DNA from 4 places in the Bradyrhizobium sp. HKCCYLS20291 genome. Region 2 is predicted to be linked to each of the others. Evidence: predicted binding sites of a transcription regulator. Region 2 holds the regulator's gene; each other region holds the start of a gene.
The links. The regulator LexA, encoded in region 2, represses DNA repair genes until DNA is damaged. The targets are predictions, from matches to a motif close to TGTTCNNNNTGTGTTCNG.

Region 1 (4,212 bases), on a different contig from region 2:
GCCATCAAATGTAACGTCTTCTATCGAAGATAGCTGGAACCACGCAAACACCTTCTTCTCAAACTCAAGATAATAACTCGGCACAATCTGCAACTCGTCTTTTTTCAGTGAACCGACACGCAGAGCCAATACGCCGGCTCGGAACATCCTCTTTGTTGAGCGATCAACGATATAGGCAACAAACGGGCCAACCGATTGCAGGTTTCGTAGCAAGCTCTCGTGATCAGACTCAAAATCTTTCTTCCACCAGCCCCACCATACGCAACCATCTTTGGCCAGAACCGCACGGTGTGCGGCAATACTATCTATATTTGAGACCGTATCTCGGAAGCGAAGCGCTATTGCTGGTGTTGCCATTCAAGTAGTCTCTGATACGGGGGTCGGGGAATACCGAAATTTTTAAGCTGGCGAAATGGTCCGAGTTTCTCACAAAACGAAGCAGAATCTGACGAGTGGAACGCGAGACGAAGCTGCTGTAGGGCTTTAAAAGGGTCTTTGATAAGAGCAACCTCATTTCGCGAAGTCCAAAGACTGATCAGGTCTCGTTTAGGCGCACGCCTACTAACATACGGCCACGTCCAGTCTTTTCCGAGTGGGTGCCTGTTCATTTCATCAGGTAGCGAATGATCCCCTCGGAGACGCAATGCTAGTTGATAGTCGTTCAAAACAAATCTAACCCAAGTTTCTCGGTCTGCTGGGTAGCCGAGAAGACTAGGCAGCCGCTTTAAGCGAAGGCTCACCAATCGACCGAATCTAGGACTTGGAAGCGCTAGGTTCTCGCTCGCTTCGACTGCCGCAAATTCGAAGGGGGGCATAACGTATCTAGGAACTATGTTCAGTACTTCGAACTCAGCCCACTCGCTTGCCCACGCCCTTAACTCATCAAATTCTCTTGCCGCAGTCGGACGGGTAATATCTGGCCACAGTGAGACTAAGATTTCACCGTTCGGCACTAGGCCGTGAGCCGACCAAGCTATCCAGATCCTTGCTTCCTCCGGATACCAAGGTGGATCAAGTATCGCGATCGTCCTTTTCTCAAAGTCCGGCTTAATGATTCCCGGTTCGATCTGCACATGGTTTCTAACCGCGTGAAAGGGTTGACGGTCGACAAGCAAAACATCGCGACCCAGAGACTCCAAATATCTTGCGAGAGATGGCGCGCCGATTGCGAGTACCGAATCGGACGGACGGACGAGCCTCAGAAGAGACCGCACCGTCTCATCCGTATATCGCCAGTCAAAGTCTAGGACATGAGGCTCAGGCAACTCATGTGGAGCTTCTTTCATTAGATGGAACGTTTCTCGCTGCGGATTTTGTTATCATGTTCTCATAGCCCTCCAATTTCGCAATAGGTCATGATCACCTATGTCGGCCCTTAGGCGGTGCGAAAACATTCAAAGCATCGGACGCATCTGCGTTCCCTGAGCCAAGAAAGACTGGCCTTACCTGCTAATCTCGTGAGACCACCCTCTAAGCGCCTTCTCCCAATGGCACGGGTCGAGCCGTCGTACTCTTGCTAAATGCCGGCCACATCTGGCAGCAGTGCGATGTTCATGTATTGTTCTTGCGGCCACGCGCGGTTTCCGTTAGCCTCCTGCATGGGAGGGGCACCATGGTCCAGCGGGTTTCCACCGTCGCCTTCGAGGGGATCGAGGCCCGCGCGGTCGACGTGCAGGTCCAGGTCGCGCCGGGTCTGCCGGCGTTCGCGATCGTCGGCCTGCCGGACAAGGCGGTGTCGGAGGCGCGCGAGCGGGTGCGCTCGGCGCTGATCGCCTCGGGGCTGGCGCTGCCGGCGCGGCGCATCACCGTCAACCTCGCGCCGGCCGACGTGCCCAAGGAAGGCAGCCATTATGACCTGCCGATCGCGCTCGGCCTGATGGCGGCGATCGGTGCGATTCCGCCGGATGCGCTCAGTGGATTCACCGTGCTGGGCGAGCTCGGGCTCGACGGCTCGATTGCCCCGGTGGCCGGCGTGCTGCCGGCCGCGATCGGCGCCAATGCGCGCGAGGAGGGCCTGATCTGCCCGGCGGCCTGCGGCGCGGAAGCGGCGTGGGCCAGCCCGGACCTCGAGATCATCGCGGCGACGTCGCTGATCCAGATCGCCAACCATTTCAAGGGCACGCAGGTGCTGTCGCGGCCGCAGCCGAAGATCCAGGAGGCTCCGGCGAGCCTGCTCGACCTGCGCGATATCAAGGGCCAGGAGAGCGGCAAGCGCGCGCTCGAGATCGCCGCCGCCGGCGGACATCATCTGTTGATGATCGGCTCGCCCGGCGCCGGCAAGTCGATGTTGGCGGCGCGGCTGCCGTCGATCCTGCCGCCGCTGTCGCCGGCCGAGCTGCTGGAGGTGTCGATGATCGCCTCCGTCGCCGGCGAGATCGAAGGCGGCGCGCTGACCAACCGGCGGCCGTTCCGCAGCCCGCATCATTCCGCCAGCATGGCGGCGCTGACCGGCGGCGGCCTGCGCGCCCGTCCCGGCGAGATCTCGCTGGCACATCAGGGCGTGCTGTTTCTCGACGAGCTGCCGGAGTTCGATCCGCGCGTGCTGGATTCGCTGCGCCAGCCGCTGGAGAATGGCGAGGTCTCGATCTCGCGCGCCAACCACCGCGTCACCTACCCGGCCCGCTTCATGCTGGTCGCGGCGATGAATCCGTGCCGCTGCGGCAAGGCGTTCGAGCCCGGCTATGCCTGCAAGCGCGGCCGCATCGACCGCTGCACGTCCGACTACCAGATGCGCATCTCCGGCCCGCTGATGGACCGCATCGATCTGCGCATCGAGGTGCCCGCCGTCACCGCCGCCGACCTGATCCTGCCGCCGGCCAAGGAAGGCTCCGCGGAGGTCGCCGCTCGCGTCGCCGCCGCGCGCGAGCTGCAGCGCGCCCGCTACGCCAAGGCCGGCCTGCCGCACATCCGGACCAACGCCGAGGCCCCGGCCGCCGTGCTCGACGACATCGCCAAGCTCGATGCCCCGGGCCAGAAGCTGCTGCGCGAAGCCGCCGAAACGATGCGGCTCTCGGCGCGCGGCTATCACCGCGTGCTGCGCGTCGCGCGGACCTTGGCCGATCTCGACCATGTCGAGACCATAGGCCGGCTGCACCTCGCCGAGGCACTGTCGTATCGCGCGCTGGCGGAAGACAATCGTCACGCGGCGTGACGACGCCCTCTCCTCAACACTCTGGTAACGACTTCTCTTTACGCTCCGACAACCATAAGGCCCGCGTTTGCGTCATCAGGCCTGTTGTGTCGGTGCGTGTCATGTTGCGTTTCAAGGTGCTCGTTTCGGCCGTGCCGCTGATCGCGGCTGCGGTCGCCGCCAGGCTCGAGCTGGCGCCCTCCCCGCGGCCGTGCATTGCCGCCGGTTCAGACATCGTCTCACTCGGCTCCGCCGCGTCCCACGCCGCCTTCAACGTCGACTTCACCGATGATCCCGCGCTCGCCACGGTGCGCGTGGCGCTGGTCGATGATCCCGAAATAGCCGATTTCGTCGTGATCGACGATGCGCCCGTCCGCGAGGATCAGGGCTGCGGTCTGGGCGGGCCGTCCCGGGTCGTCGCGATCGCCGCCGATCCCGCTGCGCCGCGGATCTATCTCAGCAGTGATCGCGCCGGGGATGACCTTGCCGACTACCGCATCTACGTCCGCTCCAGCCGCACGTCGGTCAGAGAGGCCGCCGCGCTGATCGTCGCCGCCCGCGGCCGCGCCTCATCACTACTTCATCCGGTGCTGTGAGCCGGGCTAACGCCCGGTTCACCATCTCTGCACCGCAGGCGCGCGCGGGCAGACGCTTCAAAGTCTCAGCAATACCGGCCGGCGCATGGTGCGGGCCGGCGATGACACGGGATCGACGACATCAGGGGTGACGGAATGGGACCGATTTTTCGCATCAGGCTGCGCCTGCGCCGGTTCACGCGCCGTCATCAGCTGATCTTCACGATCCTGCGCGCGATGATGATCTTCTCCGCCGGCTTCGGCGGCGCCTATGGCTTCATCAAGGCCAGCCTCTCCGAGAACTCCGGCTACAATCCGCATGCCTTCGCGATCGGCGCCAGCTTCCTGTTCGCACTCGCCTGCGTCGGCCTGGCGACGCTCAGCATGCGGCTGCGCTTCGTCAAGAAGAAGCTGCACAAGATCGCGCTTCACAACGAGGTGCTGGCGGACCGGAACTGGGAGCTGCAGGAGGCCGAGCAGCGCGCGCGCAGCCTGTTCGAGCAGCAG
Region 2 (4,212 bases):
CTCGGCGCCGTCAAGCCCGTCGAACAGCGAGGAGACCTCGACGAGCGTGAACGACGCCGCGGGATCGCGCTGCCAGATGGCAACGTCGTCAGCCGTGACCGTCAACCATCCCAACGCCAGCCTGTAGCGGCCGGGTTCGATGATCCGGCCAGCTTGGTTCCAATCGATCTTGTTGACCACGGTAATACCCCCGGCGGCCACAACGCCGGTCGAGGGACACCGTTCCTGTCGCCAGAGCGTGATGCCTTCTCGTCGAATCAAAGCGCGTACCGCAAGTTCAGTTCACCTCTCCCCGTCGGAGAGAGGTCAACGGCACCGCGACTGCTGTTCGATCGAACCAAAACGCATACTGCTCTCGCGTGACGCCTGCGCCGCTCAGCTCAGGTGATGCTGATGCGGCGGATGGGAGTCGTCTGCGGGGTCGGCGTATCGTTCGTCATGCCGGGGCCGCGCTCGGCCGGCTGCTTGGTGACGGGCAGCTGCAGCACCGTGACGCGCTGGCCTTCGCAGAGCTGCGTCACGAGCACGTGGCGGCCGTCGGCGAACTCGACGGCGTCGTGGTGGCGATCGGGAATGTGCTTTTCGATGCTGTTGAACTTGGCGACGCGCTCGCGGATCGTCCGGGTCCAGAGCCAGCGGCTGTCGTAGCGGACGTCCTCGGCGAAGGCGAGCTCGGTGCCGGGCAGCATGCAGACCGCGACGGTCGGCTCGCTTTCGCTGGCGAAGCCGCGGGTCGCGGTGCCGCGGAACGTCGTCGAGATCAGCGTCTCGCCGACCTTGGCGGGACGGGACGCAACGGCATGGAGGCTGTAGTCACACATCGGATCGCTCCTCGCTGAGAGATAGCCGACCCACGCTTCCCCCCGGACAGGCGCAGGCCTCTATCAGAGTGGACATCGAGGAGATGTTAGCGCGCGCTTCGCGGCAATTCTGCGCTGATCTGCACGGCATGCGGGTGGCCGCGATCACAAGCGTTTGAGGATACCGCGCTGCACATCCTGAAGTGCATTCGCGCGCGACTCAGTTTCGTGTCTTGCTTCTTTTCTTTGCGTCTCACGTCGTTCGGCGGCGAAGATCACAGCACCGCGCCACCGATCGATCGTGCATGTCCAGCACGCGAGGTCGCTGCGCTCAGTACTTGCGATACAGTCCGACCAGCTTGCCCTGGATCTTGACCCGGTTCGGCGGCAGGATGCGCACCTCGTAGGCGGTGTTGGCCGGCTCCAGCGCGATCGATGCGCCGCGGCGGCGGAAGCGCTTCAACGTCGCTTCCTCGTCATCGATCAGCGCCACCACGATGTCGCCGGTGTCGGCGGTCTCGTTGCGCTGGATCAGCGCCATGTCACCGTCGAGGATGCCGGCATCGACCATCGAGTCGCCGCGCACCTCCAGCGCATAGTGGTCGCCATTGCCGAGCATGTCGGCGGGCACGCTGATGGTGTGGCTGCGGGTCTGCAGCGCCTCGATCGGCGTACCGGCGGCGATGCGGCCCATCACCGGCACGGCGACCGGGCGCTCGCCGTCATCGAGCGCCGGCGTCGAGGTGCGGACCTTGCCGAGATTGCCCTCGATGACCGAGGGCGTGAAGCCGCGGCGGTTGCTGGCCGCCTGCGACAGCTCGGGCAGCTTGATGACCTCGATGGCGCGGGCGCGGTTGGGCAGCCGGCGGATGAAGCCGCGCTCCTCCAGCGCCGTGATCAGGCGGTGAATGCCCGACTTCGAGCGCAGATCGAGCGCGTCCTTCATCTCGTCGAACGAGGGCGGCACGCCCGCTTCCTTGAGCCGTTCGTTGATGAACCGCAGGAGTTCGTACTGTTTGCGCGTCAGCATCTCGACCTGGTCCCCAGTTTGTTGTCGTCCAAGTCCCGTGCCCTTGCGTCCCTGAGCCGGAAGTGGACGTTCGTATTCGCGTCGCCCGCAACATACTAAAAACAAATCATGAACGGACACTATATGTTCGATGTGTGTTCCGCAATCCTAAAAATATGATGAATGACCCGGGCTTTGACGGGGAGAAGGGTCAGTTCGGCAGGCGCAGGATCTCGCAGACGCTGCCGGCGGGCGCCTTCGGCGCGAAGGCCGGGCGGATCAAAAGAGCCTGCGATAGCGCAAGATTCCCCAGCAGAGACGAATCCTGCTGCGTCACAGGCGTTGCGACCAGTGTACCATCGGCGCGCTCGTCGAGCTGGGCTCGCAGATAGTCCTCGCGCGAATCGTTGGCGGGGAGCTCGCGGCCGAGCAGCGCGGTTTCGCGCGGGAGCTGGGGCTCGTCGCGGCCGAGCAGGCGCCGAATCAGCGGCACCAGGAACAGGGTCGCGCAGACATAGGACGACACCGGATTGCCGGGCAGCCCGATCACCCTGACGCCGCCGAGCCGGCCATGCATCATCGGCTTGCCCGGCCGCATCGCGATCTTCCAGAACGCCATCTCGACGCCCTCGGCCTCCAGCGCCTGCTTGACCAGGTCGTGATCCCCGACCGAGGCGCCGCCCGTCGTGATCAGGATGTCGGCGCCCGACTCGCGCGCCCGGCGGATGCCCGCGACGGTGGCTTCGAGCGTATCCGCCGCGATGCCAAGATCGACCGCTGCAGCGCCTTCGGCGCGCACCAGCGCGCGCAGCGCGTAGCCGTTGGAGTAGACGATCTGACCCGGGCCGGGCTCGGAGCCCGGCATCACCAGCTCGTCACCGGTGGCGAGCAGCGCCACCGTCGGCCGTCGCCGCACCGGCAGCGCCGGATGGTTCATGCTGGCGGCGAGCGACAGGTCACGATCGCTGAGCCGGCGTCCGGCCTTCAGCAGCACCATGCCCTGATGAAAGTCGACGCCGGCGGGCCGGATGTGCCGGCCCTTGATCGCGGCTTCCGTGATCACGACGTGGCCGTCGCCCGCAATCGTATCCTCCTGGATCACGACGGCGTCGGCGCCATCAGGCACGACGCCGCCGGTGAAGATGCGAGCGGCCTCGCCGGGTCCCACCACGCGGTCGAACGGCCGACCCGCCGCGACCTCGCCGATCACCTTCAGCCGTGCCTGCGGCTTGTCCGCGTCGACAGCGCGCACGGCGTAGCCGTCCATCGCCGACATGGCCTCGGGCGGCTGCGTCCGCAGCGCTGCCAGATCGCGCGCCAGAATGCGGTGAAAGGCATCGTCCAGCGACACCAATTCCTCAGCCAGCGGCTCGGCGCCTGCGAGCACCGCGGTCAATGCATCGGATACCGGCATCAAGGCCATTGGAGTTCCTTTGAAAGCGATCGTGGGGGGCGTTCTAGCCAATGGCGCTGTCGTGGCCAAGCGCGGCGCCGGCGTTGGTTCGATTGCCCGCGCGCCCAGTGCAACGCGACCGTAGTGCTACGGTGTGGTCCGGCACCAGCCGGTTTGAGCCGATTTCGGCTCGAAAGAAGCCGAAATTGCTGGCCGTCGCAACGGGCCGGCCTGCTGCCTCGGGTTGTAGTTCAGTGTTTGAGAACGATTCTTCGCGAATCTCTGCCTGAAGCTCAACCCGGACGGCGGAACTCAAACGGAATGCCTCGCGCGGAACATCACGCAGCAGGACGCAGCTGGTCAACCACCCCTCTCTTGATCGCCGCGCTGATCGCGCTCGCCTGCGCGGCCTTCGTGGCCGTCGAGGTATCGCGCGCGGTGAGGCTGCGCGAGGCCATCTTCACCGACGGAAAGAAGGACACCGTCAATCTCACGAGCTCTCTGCTTCAGCACGCCGAACTGACGTTTCGCACGGCCGACGCACTTCTCACGGGGACCGTGTCCTCGCTCGAGCATCGTCCGCCGGATCGGGATGACCGCAGGCGTCTCAAGGCCTGGTTCATCGACGAGCTGAAGCGCATGCCGCAGCTCGTCAACCTGTTGGTGGTCGACCAGGAGGGCACGCTGCTGGTCAGCTCGATCGCCGAAGAGGGCACCGTGAACTACGCGGATCGCGACTTCTTCGCCTATCATCGCGATTCCCCGGACCGTGGCGTGCGCCTGCACGCGCCGATTCGTGGGCGAGCCAGCAATCAATGGATCATTCCGCTCACGCGGCGGTTCAACCGTCCCGACGGCAGCTTCGGCGGCGTCGTGGTGGCGGCGCTCGGCACGCAATATTTCCAGGATTTCTATCAGCGGCTGGACGTCGGCCGGAATGGCGCGATCCTGTTGGCGTCGCTGGACGGGCCGCTGCTGGTACGGCGGCCCTACGCCGAGTCCAATGTCGG
Region 3 (4,212 bases), on a different contig from region 2:
CGGGCGCACAGGGCGAGTATGCCGGCTTGCTGGCGATCCGCGGCTATCATGCCGCGCGCGGCGAGAGCCACCGCAGGATCTGCCTGATCCCCTCCTCCGCGCATGGCACCAACCCAGCGTCGGCGCACATGGTCGGCATGGAGGTCGTCGTGGTCGGCTGCGACACGGGCGGCAATGTCGACCTCGCCGATCTCAAGGCCAAGGCGGAGGCCCACAGCAAGACGCTCGCGGCCATCATGATCACCTATCCCTCGACCCACGGCGTGTTCGAGGAGCACATCCGGGACATCTGCGACATCGTCCATGCCCGTGGCGGCCAGGTCTATCTCGACGGCGCCAACCTGAATGCCCAGGTCGGCCTCTCCAGGCCCGGCGACTACGGCGCCGACGTCAGCCATTTCAACCTGCACAAGACGTTCTGCATCCCGCATGGCGGCGGCGGTCCGGGCATGGGCCCGATCGGCGTCAAGGCGCACCTCGCCCCGTTCCTGCCGGGACACCCCAGCACGGACGGCGCGAGCGCGCATCCGGTCGGGCCGGTCTCGGCCGCGCCTTACGGCTCGGCCTCGATCCTGACGATCTCCTACATCTACATGCTCTTGATGGGCGGCGACGGCCTGACGCGCGCGACAGAGATTGCGATCCTCAACGCCAACTACGTTGCGGCGCGGCTCGATCAGCATTTCCCGGTGCTCTACCGCAACGAGCGCGGCCGCGTCGCGCATGAATGCATCATCGATCCCAGGCCGCTGAAGCAGAGCAGCGGCGTCACCGTCGACGACATCGCCAAGCGGCTGATCGACTACGGCTTCCACGCGCCGACGATGAGCTTTCCGGTCGCCGGCACCTTGATGATTGAGCCGACCGAATCGGAATCGAAAGCCGAGCTCGATCGTTTCTGCGACGCCATGATCGCGATCCGCAAGGAGATCGCCGAGGTCGAACAGGGCCGCTTCAAGATCGAGGCCTCGCCGCTCCGCCACGCGCCGCACACGGTGCACGACATTGCGGACGACGACTGGAACAGGGCCTATCGCCGCAGCGAGGGCTGCTTCCCCGCGGGGACCTCGCGCACCGACAAATACTGGTGCCCGGTGGGCCGCGTCGACAACGTCTACGGCGACCGCAACCTGGTATGCTCGTGCCCGCCGGTCGGCGACTACGCGCAGGCGGCGGAGTAAGATCAGCATGTTGATCTGACGAACCCCGAGCAACCGGACGCGCCGCGTTCGGTTGCTCGGGCCTCAAAGATCCGGCCGAGCTTTCACACGATCCAAACGACAACGGGCGCCAAGGTCAAATGACCGGCGCCCGTTGCATTTCATCTCATTCGCTCGGCCCTACTCCTCCGCCGGCTCCTCGCCGTCGGCGTCGCGCTCGGCACTGCCGGCCAGGATCTGCTCGGCGATCAGGCCGGAGTTCTGGCGGATCGCGGCCTCGATCTTGGCGGTCATGTCAGGGTTGGCCTTGAGGAACGTCTTCGAGTTCTCGCGGCCCTGACCAAGGCGCTGGCTGTCATACGAGAACCAGGCGCCGGACTTCTCGACGATGCCGGCCTTGACGCCGAGATCGAGGATCTCGCCCATCTTGGACACGCCCTCGCCGTACATGATGTCGAATTCGACCTGCTTGAACGGCGGCGCCAGCTTGTTCTTCACCACCTTCACGCGGGTGGAGTTGCCGATCACCTCGTCACGCTCCTTGATCGCACCGATGCGGCGGATGTCGAGGCGCACCGAGGCGTAGAACTTCAGCGCGTTGCCGCCCGTTGTGGTCTCCGGCGAGCCGTACATCACACCGATCTTCATGCGGATCTGGTTGATGAAGATGACCATCGTGTTGGACTTGTTGATCGAGGCCGTCAGCTTGCGCAGCGCCTGGCTCATCAGGCGGGCCTGCAGACCGGGCAGCGACTCGCCCATCTCGCCTTCGAGCTCGGCCTTCGGCACCAGGGCCGCCACGGAATCGACCACCAGAACGTCGACAGCCCCTGAGCGCACCAGGGTATCGCAGATTTCCAGCGCCTGCTCACCCGTATCCGGCTGCGAGATCAGGAGCTCGTCGATGTTGACGCCCAGCTTGCGCGCATAGACCGGGTCGAGCGCATGCTCGGCATCGATGAAGGCGCAGATGCCGCCCTTCTTCTGCGCTTCCGCCACCGTGTGCAGGGCCAGCGTGGTCTTGCCCGAGGATTCCGGCCCGTAGATCTCGACGATGCGTCCCTTGGGCAGGCCGCCGATGCCGAGCGCGATATCGAGCCCGAGCGAGCCGGACGACACCGTCTCGACATCCATCGAGCGGTCGTTCTTGCCCAGCTTCATCACCGAGCCCTTGCCGAACTGACGTTCGATCTGGGACAGCGCCGCGGAGAGCGCCTTACTCTTATCCATGGAGGAACCTTCGACGATACGCAGGGCAGTGGCGGACATTGGCGCTCCTTATGGCGGGGATTCGCGGGATCGACAAACGGTTAACGAGGTGGCCAGCAATCTTGAGGTGAATGTACCCCATCTGTTCTTTGTTCGCAATATGTTCTTCTCGCCATCTGAAGCTTTTCAGATCGGACCGTTCGGCGGGCAACCGTGCGTGAGCCGAAACGGCCGCTGAAGCCAGCGCGCCCGCCCCGACCTGCCGTCGGGCTCGATGCGCCATTGCGGAGGTGCCGAAGAGACAGGATGCTAAGCACCAGAGTGGATGCCGCCATCCCCGCATCGCCGTGGTCGGACCGGACAAACCAAACCACAACCAGAAGATGCACCCCTCAAGCAGCCTTGCAGGATCTTTCGATCTGCGTTCTGTTCGATCCCGACGAATTGCGGCCAACTCTGCGAACCCATGCCAGATTCAGATATCGAACAAACAGTGACGCTCTGGCGCCCGGTCGGTCCGAAGGAACTCGCCTTGATCGAGGCGTCCGGCATGCGCGCATTTCCGCCTCGGTTGCCCGAGCAGCCGATCTTCTACCCTGTGCTCAGCGAAGACTATGCGGTGAAGATCGCGCGCGACTGGAACGTGCCGGCAAGCGGCCACGGCTATGTGGTGCGCTTCGCGATCGCGCGCAGCTTCATCTCTCGTTACCAAATCCAGGAGGCCGGCGGCCGTGATCATCTCGAATATTGGATACCGGGCGAACAGCTCGCCGAACTCAATGCTGCCATCGTCGGACTAATCGAGCTTGTCAGAACGTTTCCCTGACATGGCGTGCGTTGATCGGACGCTCCCGTGGTTCTCCTGAGTAGAACGAAGTTCCTAAGTATCTTCTGCTTTTGTTCGGCTCATTTCGTATGCACGCGTAAGCGTCGTGCACGACTGGCCTGTGGTCCCAGCGGTCCCGAGGGCGCAGCAACAGCCTGCTATCGCAGATCGTTGGATACGGCCCTAAGCACCCACCTCCAGCAAACGTAAAAATCAGCAGTTCAATTGCGCCGACATGATGGTCGGCAGATCAAGCGCTGTTCCCGTGCTGTGAGCAGCTCCGCTGATCAGACCTGCTTCGCGTGAGGTCGCGATAGCATGCCGCAGCGTTTGCGCCTACGTGAGACAGATCACTCGCCGTCGATTTCGGCTCAGGCGTTTCGGATAAGAGCCATTGTCATAAACTTTTGGTTGCGGTATAAGAATTCGGTTGTCGAACGCGAAACAAATTTTTGATCAGCCCCGAGTTTGTTTGTTCGTTGCGACGATGGCAGGCTCATATCAGCAAGCATGTGTAGCCGCCCCTGTCATGTGTAGGCGCTCGGCCCTGAAACCATCCGCGCCGAAAGAAAGCCCCGGACACTGTCCGGGGCTTTCGACGTTTGCGGTGTCCGCGATTAGTGGCCAACAGTGTCATCTCGTCGAACGATCTCGGCGGAACTGATTGGCCTCATGAACCAAGAGAGGACGAAGCGCGCGACGATGTGACTTGCCCCCTTCTGTCACGCTGGCCTCAGGCACCGTCAACTGCGCTTGCAGCGAAGCCCGGCCGACGGAAATCGGCTGTCCCGTGTGCGACACCTCAGGCACCGGCCATTGCGGCGGCCCCCGGTGATGCAACCTTGATTTGTCGCAAGGCGCGCACGCCAGTCTTGCACTACGCTTTTGTTTGTCACTGCCGAACTGCCCCGAGGGGGGAAGCTACGACGTTGATGCGGAGCCTCGGATCGCGGCGGTCCGGGGCTCACTTGCTCGACGAACATTGCAATCACCGCGTGTTCGGGCGCTGAGCGGACT
Region 4 (4,212 bases), on a different contig from region 2:
GTGTAGGCGCCGCGCGAGAAGCCGAACAGGAAGATGCGATCACCGTCCTGATAGCGCGTCGCCAGGAAGCGATAGGCATTGATGACGTTGTCGTCGAGGCCGTAACCGGTGGCGAGCCCGAGCACCATGTTGAAATTGGCCTTGAAGCGGTGCCAGCTGTCGGGCTGGGTCAAGGTTCCAACGCCGGGGTCGTAGAAGACCGCCTGATGGGGCGTGGTCTTGTCGGTTTTGCGCAGGCAGCGATAGAGCTTCAGGACGTTGGAAATGTTTTCGCTGATCTCGTTGCCGGTGCCGTCGCAGCAGATCACAATATTTTTCATGGCAAAGGAATGTCCGAGATAATGCTACCGCAACGAGTGTAGAGCATCCGGCCGATGTTGGGGAAGTCGGTTCGCCCTGACACTTCGTCTGTGTTGCGCCCGGCGGACTCGTTCCTGCAGGCCGGTCGCCTCGACGGGCCAGGACTCGCCACCATGCGAACCATGGTTCGCATGCCCAACGACAAACAGCACGGGTGACCGCCAAAACGACGACGGCCGGATCTCGCGATCCGGCCGTTCGTCATGTCATGGCGCTCGAAACCCGCGTGCGACGCGTTCGGCTTCGGCGTGTCGTACTGGAACTCAGCTGGCCTTTCAGCTGGCTTTGGCGACCGGAGCGGCCTCGGCGGCCTTCTTCTCGATGGCGCGCTTCAGCTCGAGCGCGCGCGGCGACAGCGCGGCGGCGTTGGCCTTCAGCAGATAGGCGTCGAGGCCGCCATTGTGGTCGACGCTCTTGATGGCGTTGGTCGAGACGCGCAGGCGCACGTTGCGGCCGAGTGCATCCGAGATGAAGGTCACGTTGCACAGGTTCGGCAGGAAGCGCCGCTTGGTCTTGATGTTCGAGTGGCTCACCTTGTGGCCAACCTGGGGGCCCTTGGCCGTCAGTTCACAACGCCGCGACATGGCAATAAATCCTCTCTCATCCCCGCACCCTTCGTCCACCCAAGGTCGGTGGGCCGCGGGGGTCCAAAACTCGTCCAGCTCTTCTCTGGGAGATGCGGTCCTATAGGGGGGATGCGGCTTTTCGTCAAGGTTTTGAAGGCCGCGGCGAATCCGGACGTGGCCGCGGGCCAAAACAGCCGCCCGTCCAGCCGATCATGCCCCCAATGCCTTGGCCCAGGCCGCCGAGCAGCAGAAAAGCGATTGTATAATCAACAGTATAGCTTGCACCTTAGACCATATAAAGGGCGTATTCGAGCGCGATGGATGCTGTCCCGCGAACAGCCCCGAGCGCCAGAACGGCGCGGTGCTGGTGCGGTACCGGAGATTGCGAGCGGTTCCGGCAGCTGCCGGACCAGCGTTGCCGGGCCGGATGCAAAGCGCTGGACAAACCGCCATTGTTGGACGGTTCGCGTTGTTCGAAGGCAGTTTTGGCTTAAGTAGCAGAACGCGTGCCGGATTGACCCGGCGCTCTCAGGCAGGCGGATCGGCAGGATCATCCCTCACGTGACCATCACATCGGCTCTTCCGTTTCGCTCTCCTCGCGCGATTGCAGCGGGGTCCTTCCTGTGCCTGCTGCTGCTCGCCCAGGGCGCGCACGCCCAGGCCCGGCTCGACGCGCAATACACGGCCTCGTTGGCCGGTATTCCTGTCGGCAAGGGCACCTGGGCCGTCGAGATCGCCGATGACCAATACGCGGCGTCCGCGCAAGGCGGCACGGCCGGGTTGCTCAAGAGCTTCTCGCAGGGCTCAGGCACCGGCGCGGTGCAGGGCCGGGTCGTCAACGGCGCCCTGGTCGGGCAGAGCTATCAGGCTTCGACCACGACGGGGAAGAAGTCTGAGCAGATCCATATCAACCTGCAGAACGGCAACGTGAAGGATTTCGCCATCGAGCCGGCGCCCCCGGTCGATCCCGACCGGATCCCGGTCACGGATGCGCACAAGCGCGGCGTGCTCGATCCGATGACCGCTTCGCTGGTGCGTGTGCCCGGCACCGGTGAGCTGCTGTCGCCGGAGTCCTGCCGTGGCGCGGCGCCGGTGTTCGACGGCCGCATGCGCTACGAGCTCAAGCTCGACTACAAGCGCATGGAGAACGTCAAGGCCGACAAGGGCTATCGCGGCACGGCCCTGGTGTGCGCGATCTACTTCACCCCCGTCGCCGGCTACATTCCGGACCGGCCGGTGGTCAAATATCTCGCCCAGGCCCGCAACATGGAAATTTCCTTCGTGCCGATCGCGGGCACGCGTGTCCTGGTGCCTTTCAAGGTGGTCATCCCGACCCCGCTGGGTACCGCAATGCTGGAGGCGACGTCTTTCAACGTCCAGGCGACGCCGCACGTCGCCAAGACGCAATAGGCCCGCCGGCGCGCCGGCGCTGGTTTGGCCGACGCCCGTCATATGGCTCGCGCCTACGCGTCCCGGAATGACCCGCTGTGGATTTTCAAATGGCTGCTGTCTGCGATCAGTGAATCCGTTTGACTCTTGCGCGATTCTGATTCGACTCGGGACTCACTGAACGACGTGCCAGTTCCCTCGCAAAAGCGTTGCTTGTCGCGGCGGCAAAAACTTGATCTAGTGCTGATGAGATCGCAGAGCGCGAGATGTTGCGGTGAACGAAGCCGGAAAGACGATGGAGTCACCGATTCCTTCGTGATTCGTTCTCAAGGCGTTCCGAAGCTTAAGCTGCGTCCCTATATGCGTAGCAATGTGACACAGGGGTGAGGACCCAGCCTCTCAGAACCACGACAAATTCAGCATCCATTGCGCCTGACCCGCGCGCCTGCAACGTCCGCTTCGAGACCCAAATTTAACGAATGGCTTTTTCGTCTTTTTCGGCTGCCTCGCCTTTCGAGCGCACGCCCGATCGCGTTGCCGGCAGCGGCGTCACCGCCGTGCTCGGTCCGACCAACACCGGCAAGACGCATCTGGCGATCGAGCGCATGCTCGCGCATTCCTCAGGAATCATCGGTCTGCCGCTGCGGCTGCTCGCGCGCGAGGTCTACAACAAGATCGCGGATCGGGTCGGCAGCGAGGCTGTCGCGCTGATCACCGGCGAGGAAAAGATCAAGCCGAAGAGCCCGCGCTATTGGGTGTCGACGGTCGAGGCCATGCCGCGGGATCTCGACGTGGCCTTCCTCGCCGTCGACGAGATCCAGATCGCGGCCGATCTCGAGCGCGGCCATGTCTTCACCGACCGCATTCTCAACCGCCGCGGCCGCGACGAGACGCTGCTGCTCGGTGCGGCGACGATGCGCCCGATCATCGAGCGGCTGCTGCCGGGCGCCTCGATGGTAACGCGGCCGCGCTTGTCGCAGCTCGAATTCGCTGGCGATCGCAAGATCACGCGGCAGCCGCGCCGGACTGCGATCGTCGTGTTCTCGGCCGACGAGGTCTATGCGATCGCCGAGCTGATCCGCCGGCAGCATGGCGGCGCCGCCGTCGTGCTCGGCTCGCTGTCGCCGCGCACCCGCAATGCGCAGGTCGCGATGTTCCAGAATGGCGACGTCGACTATCTCGTGGCCACCGACGCCATCGGCATGGGCCTCAATCTCGACGTCGACCATGTCGCCTTTGCCTCCGACCGGAAATATGACGGCTATCAGTTTCGCCGCCTGACACCGTCGGAGTTCGCCCAGATCGCGGGCCGCGCCGGGCGCGCGACGCGCAACGGCACCTTCGGCACCACCGGACGTTGTGCGCCGTTCGAGCCCGAGCTGGTCAACGCGCTGCAGAACCACACCTTCGACAGCGTGAAGGTGCTGCAATGGCGCAACGCGAAGCTCGATTTTGCGTCGTTGAGCGCGCTGCAGGTGTCACTGGCCATGACGCCGGCGCACGAGGCGCTGACCCGCGCGCCGATCGCCGAGGATCTGCGCGTGCTGGATCATGCGGCGCGCGATGCCGAGGTGCGCGACATGGCACATGGTGCGACGGCGGTCGAACGTCTCTGGGAAACCTGCCAGATTCCCGATTATCGCAGGCTGTCGCCGGCCGCCCATGCCGAGCTCGTCACCACCGTGTTCGGCTTCCTGATGCAGAAGGGGCGGATTCCCGACGCCTGGTATGCGGCCCAGGTCGATCAGGCCGACCGGGTCGACGGCGACATCGACACGCTGTCCGGGCGGATTGCACAAATTCGCACCTGGACTTTCGTCGCGAACCGGCCGGATTGGCTTGTTGATCCCGACTATTGGCAGGGTATTACCCGCGAACTCGAAAATAAATTGTCAGA

Region 1: ACQR07_RS22800 (YifB family Mg chelatase-like AAA ATPase) is a predicted target of LexA. The motif match lies at 1,549-1,566, and genes of this name have one in related genera.
Region 3: recA (recombinase RecA) is a predicted target of LexA. The motif match lies at 2,520-2,537, and genes of this name have one in related genera.
Region 4: ACQR07_RS13460 (helicase-related protein) is a predicted target of LexA. The motif match lies at 2,637-2,654, and genes of this name have one in related genera.

Annotation. Positions count from the first base shown of each region.
Region 1 is NZ_JBNPTO010000010.1:243,442-247,653, reverse strand. It holds gene ACQR07_RS22805 (metallophosphoesterase family protein) at 1-357, opposite strand, end outside; gene ACQR07_RS22800 (YifB family Mg chelatase-like AAA ATPase) at 1,613-3,151, shown strand; gene ACQR07_RS22795 (hypothetical protein) at 3,253-3,726, shown strand; gene ACQR07_RS22790 (ATP-binding protein) at 3,862-4,212, shown strand, end outside.
Region 2 is NZ_JBNPTO010000007.1:358,007-362,218, forward strand. It holds gene ACQR07_RS18695 (hypothetical protein) at 1-180, opposite strand, end outside; gene ACQR07_RS18700 (hypothetical protein) at 381-821, opposite strand; gene lexA (transcriptional repressor LexA) at 1,132-1,830, opposite strand; gene ACQR07_RS18710 (molybdopterin molybdotransferase MoeA) at 2,021-3,232, opposite strand; gene ACQR07_RS18715 (hypothetical protein) at 3,267-3,566, opposite strand; gene ACQR07_RS18720 (ATP-binding protein) at 3,578-4,212, shown strand, end outside.
Region 3 is NZ_JBNPTO010000002.1:53,699-57,910, forward strand. It holds gene gcvP (aminomethyl-transferring glycine dehydrogenase) at 1-1,181, shown strand, start outside; gene recA (recombinase RecA) at 1,341-2,429, opposite strand; gene ACQR07_RS04285 (hypothetical protein) at 2,902-3,195, shown strand.
Region 4 is NZ_JBNPTO010000005.1:110,297-114,508, reverse strand. It holds gene ACQR07_RS13475 (T6SS phospholipase effector Tle1-like catalytic domain-containing protein) at 1-320, opposite strand, end outside; gene rpmB (50S ribosomal protein L28) at 636-944, opposite strand; gene ACQR07_RS13465 (DUF3108 domain-containing protein) at 1,488-2,336, shown strand; gene ACQR07_RS13460 (helicase-related protein) at 2,795-4,212, shown strand, end outside.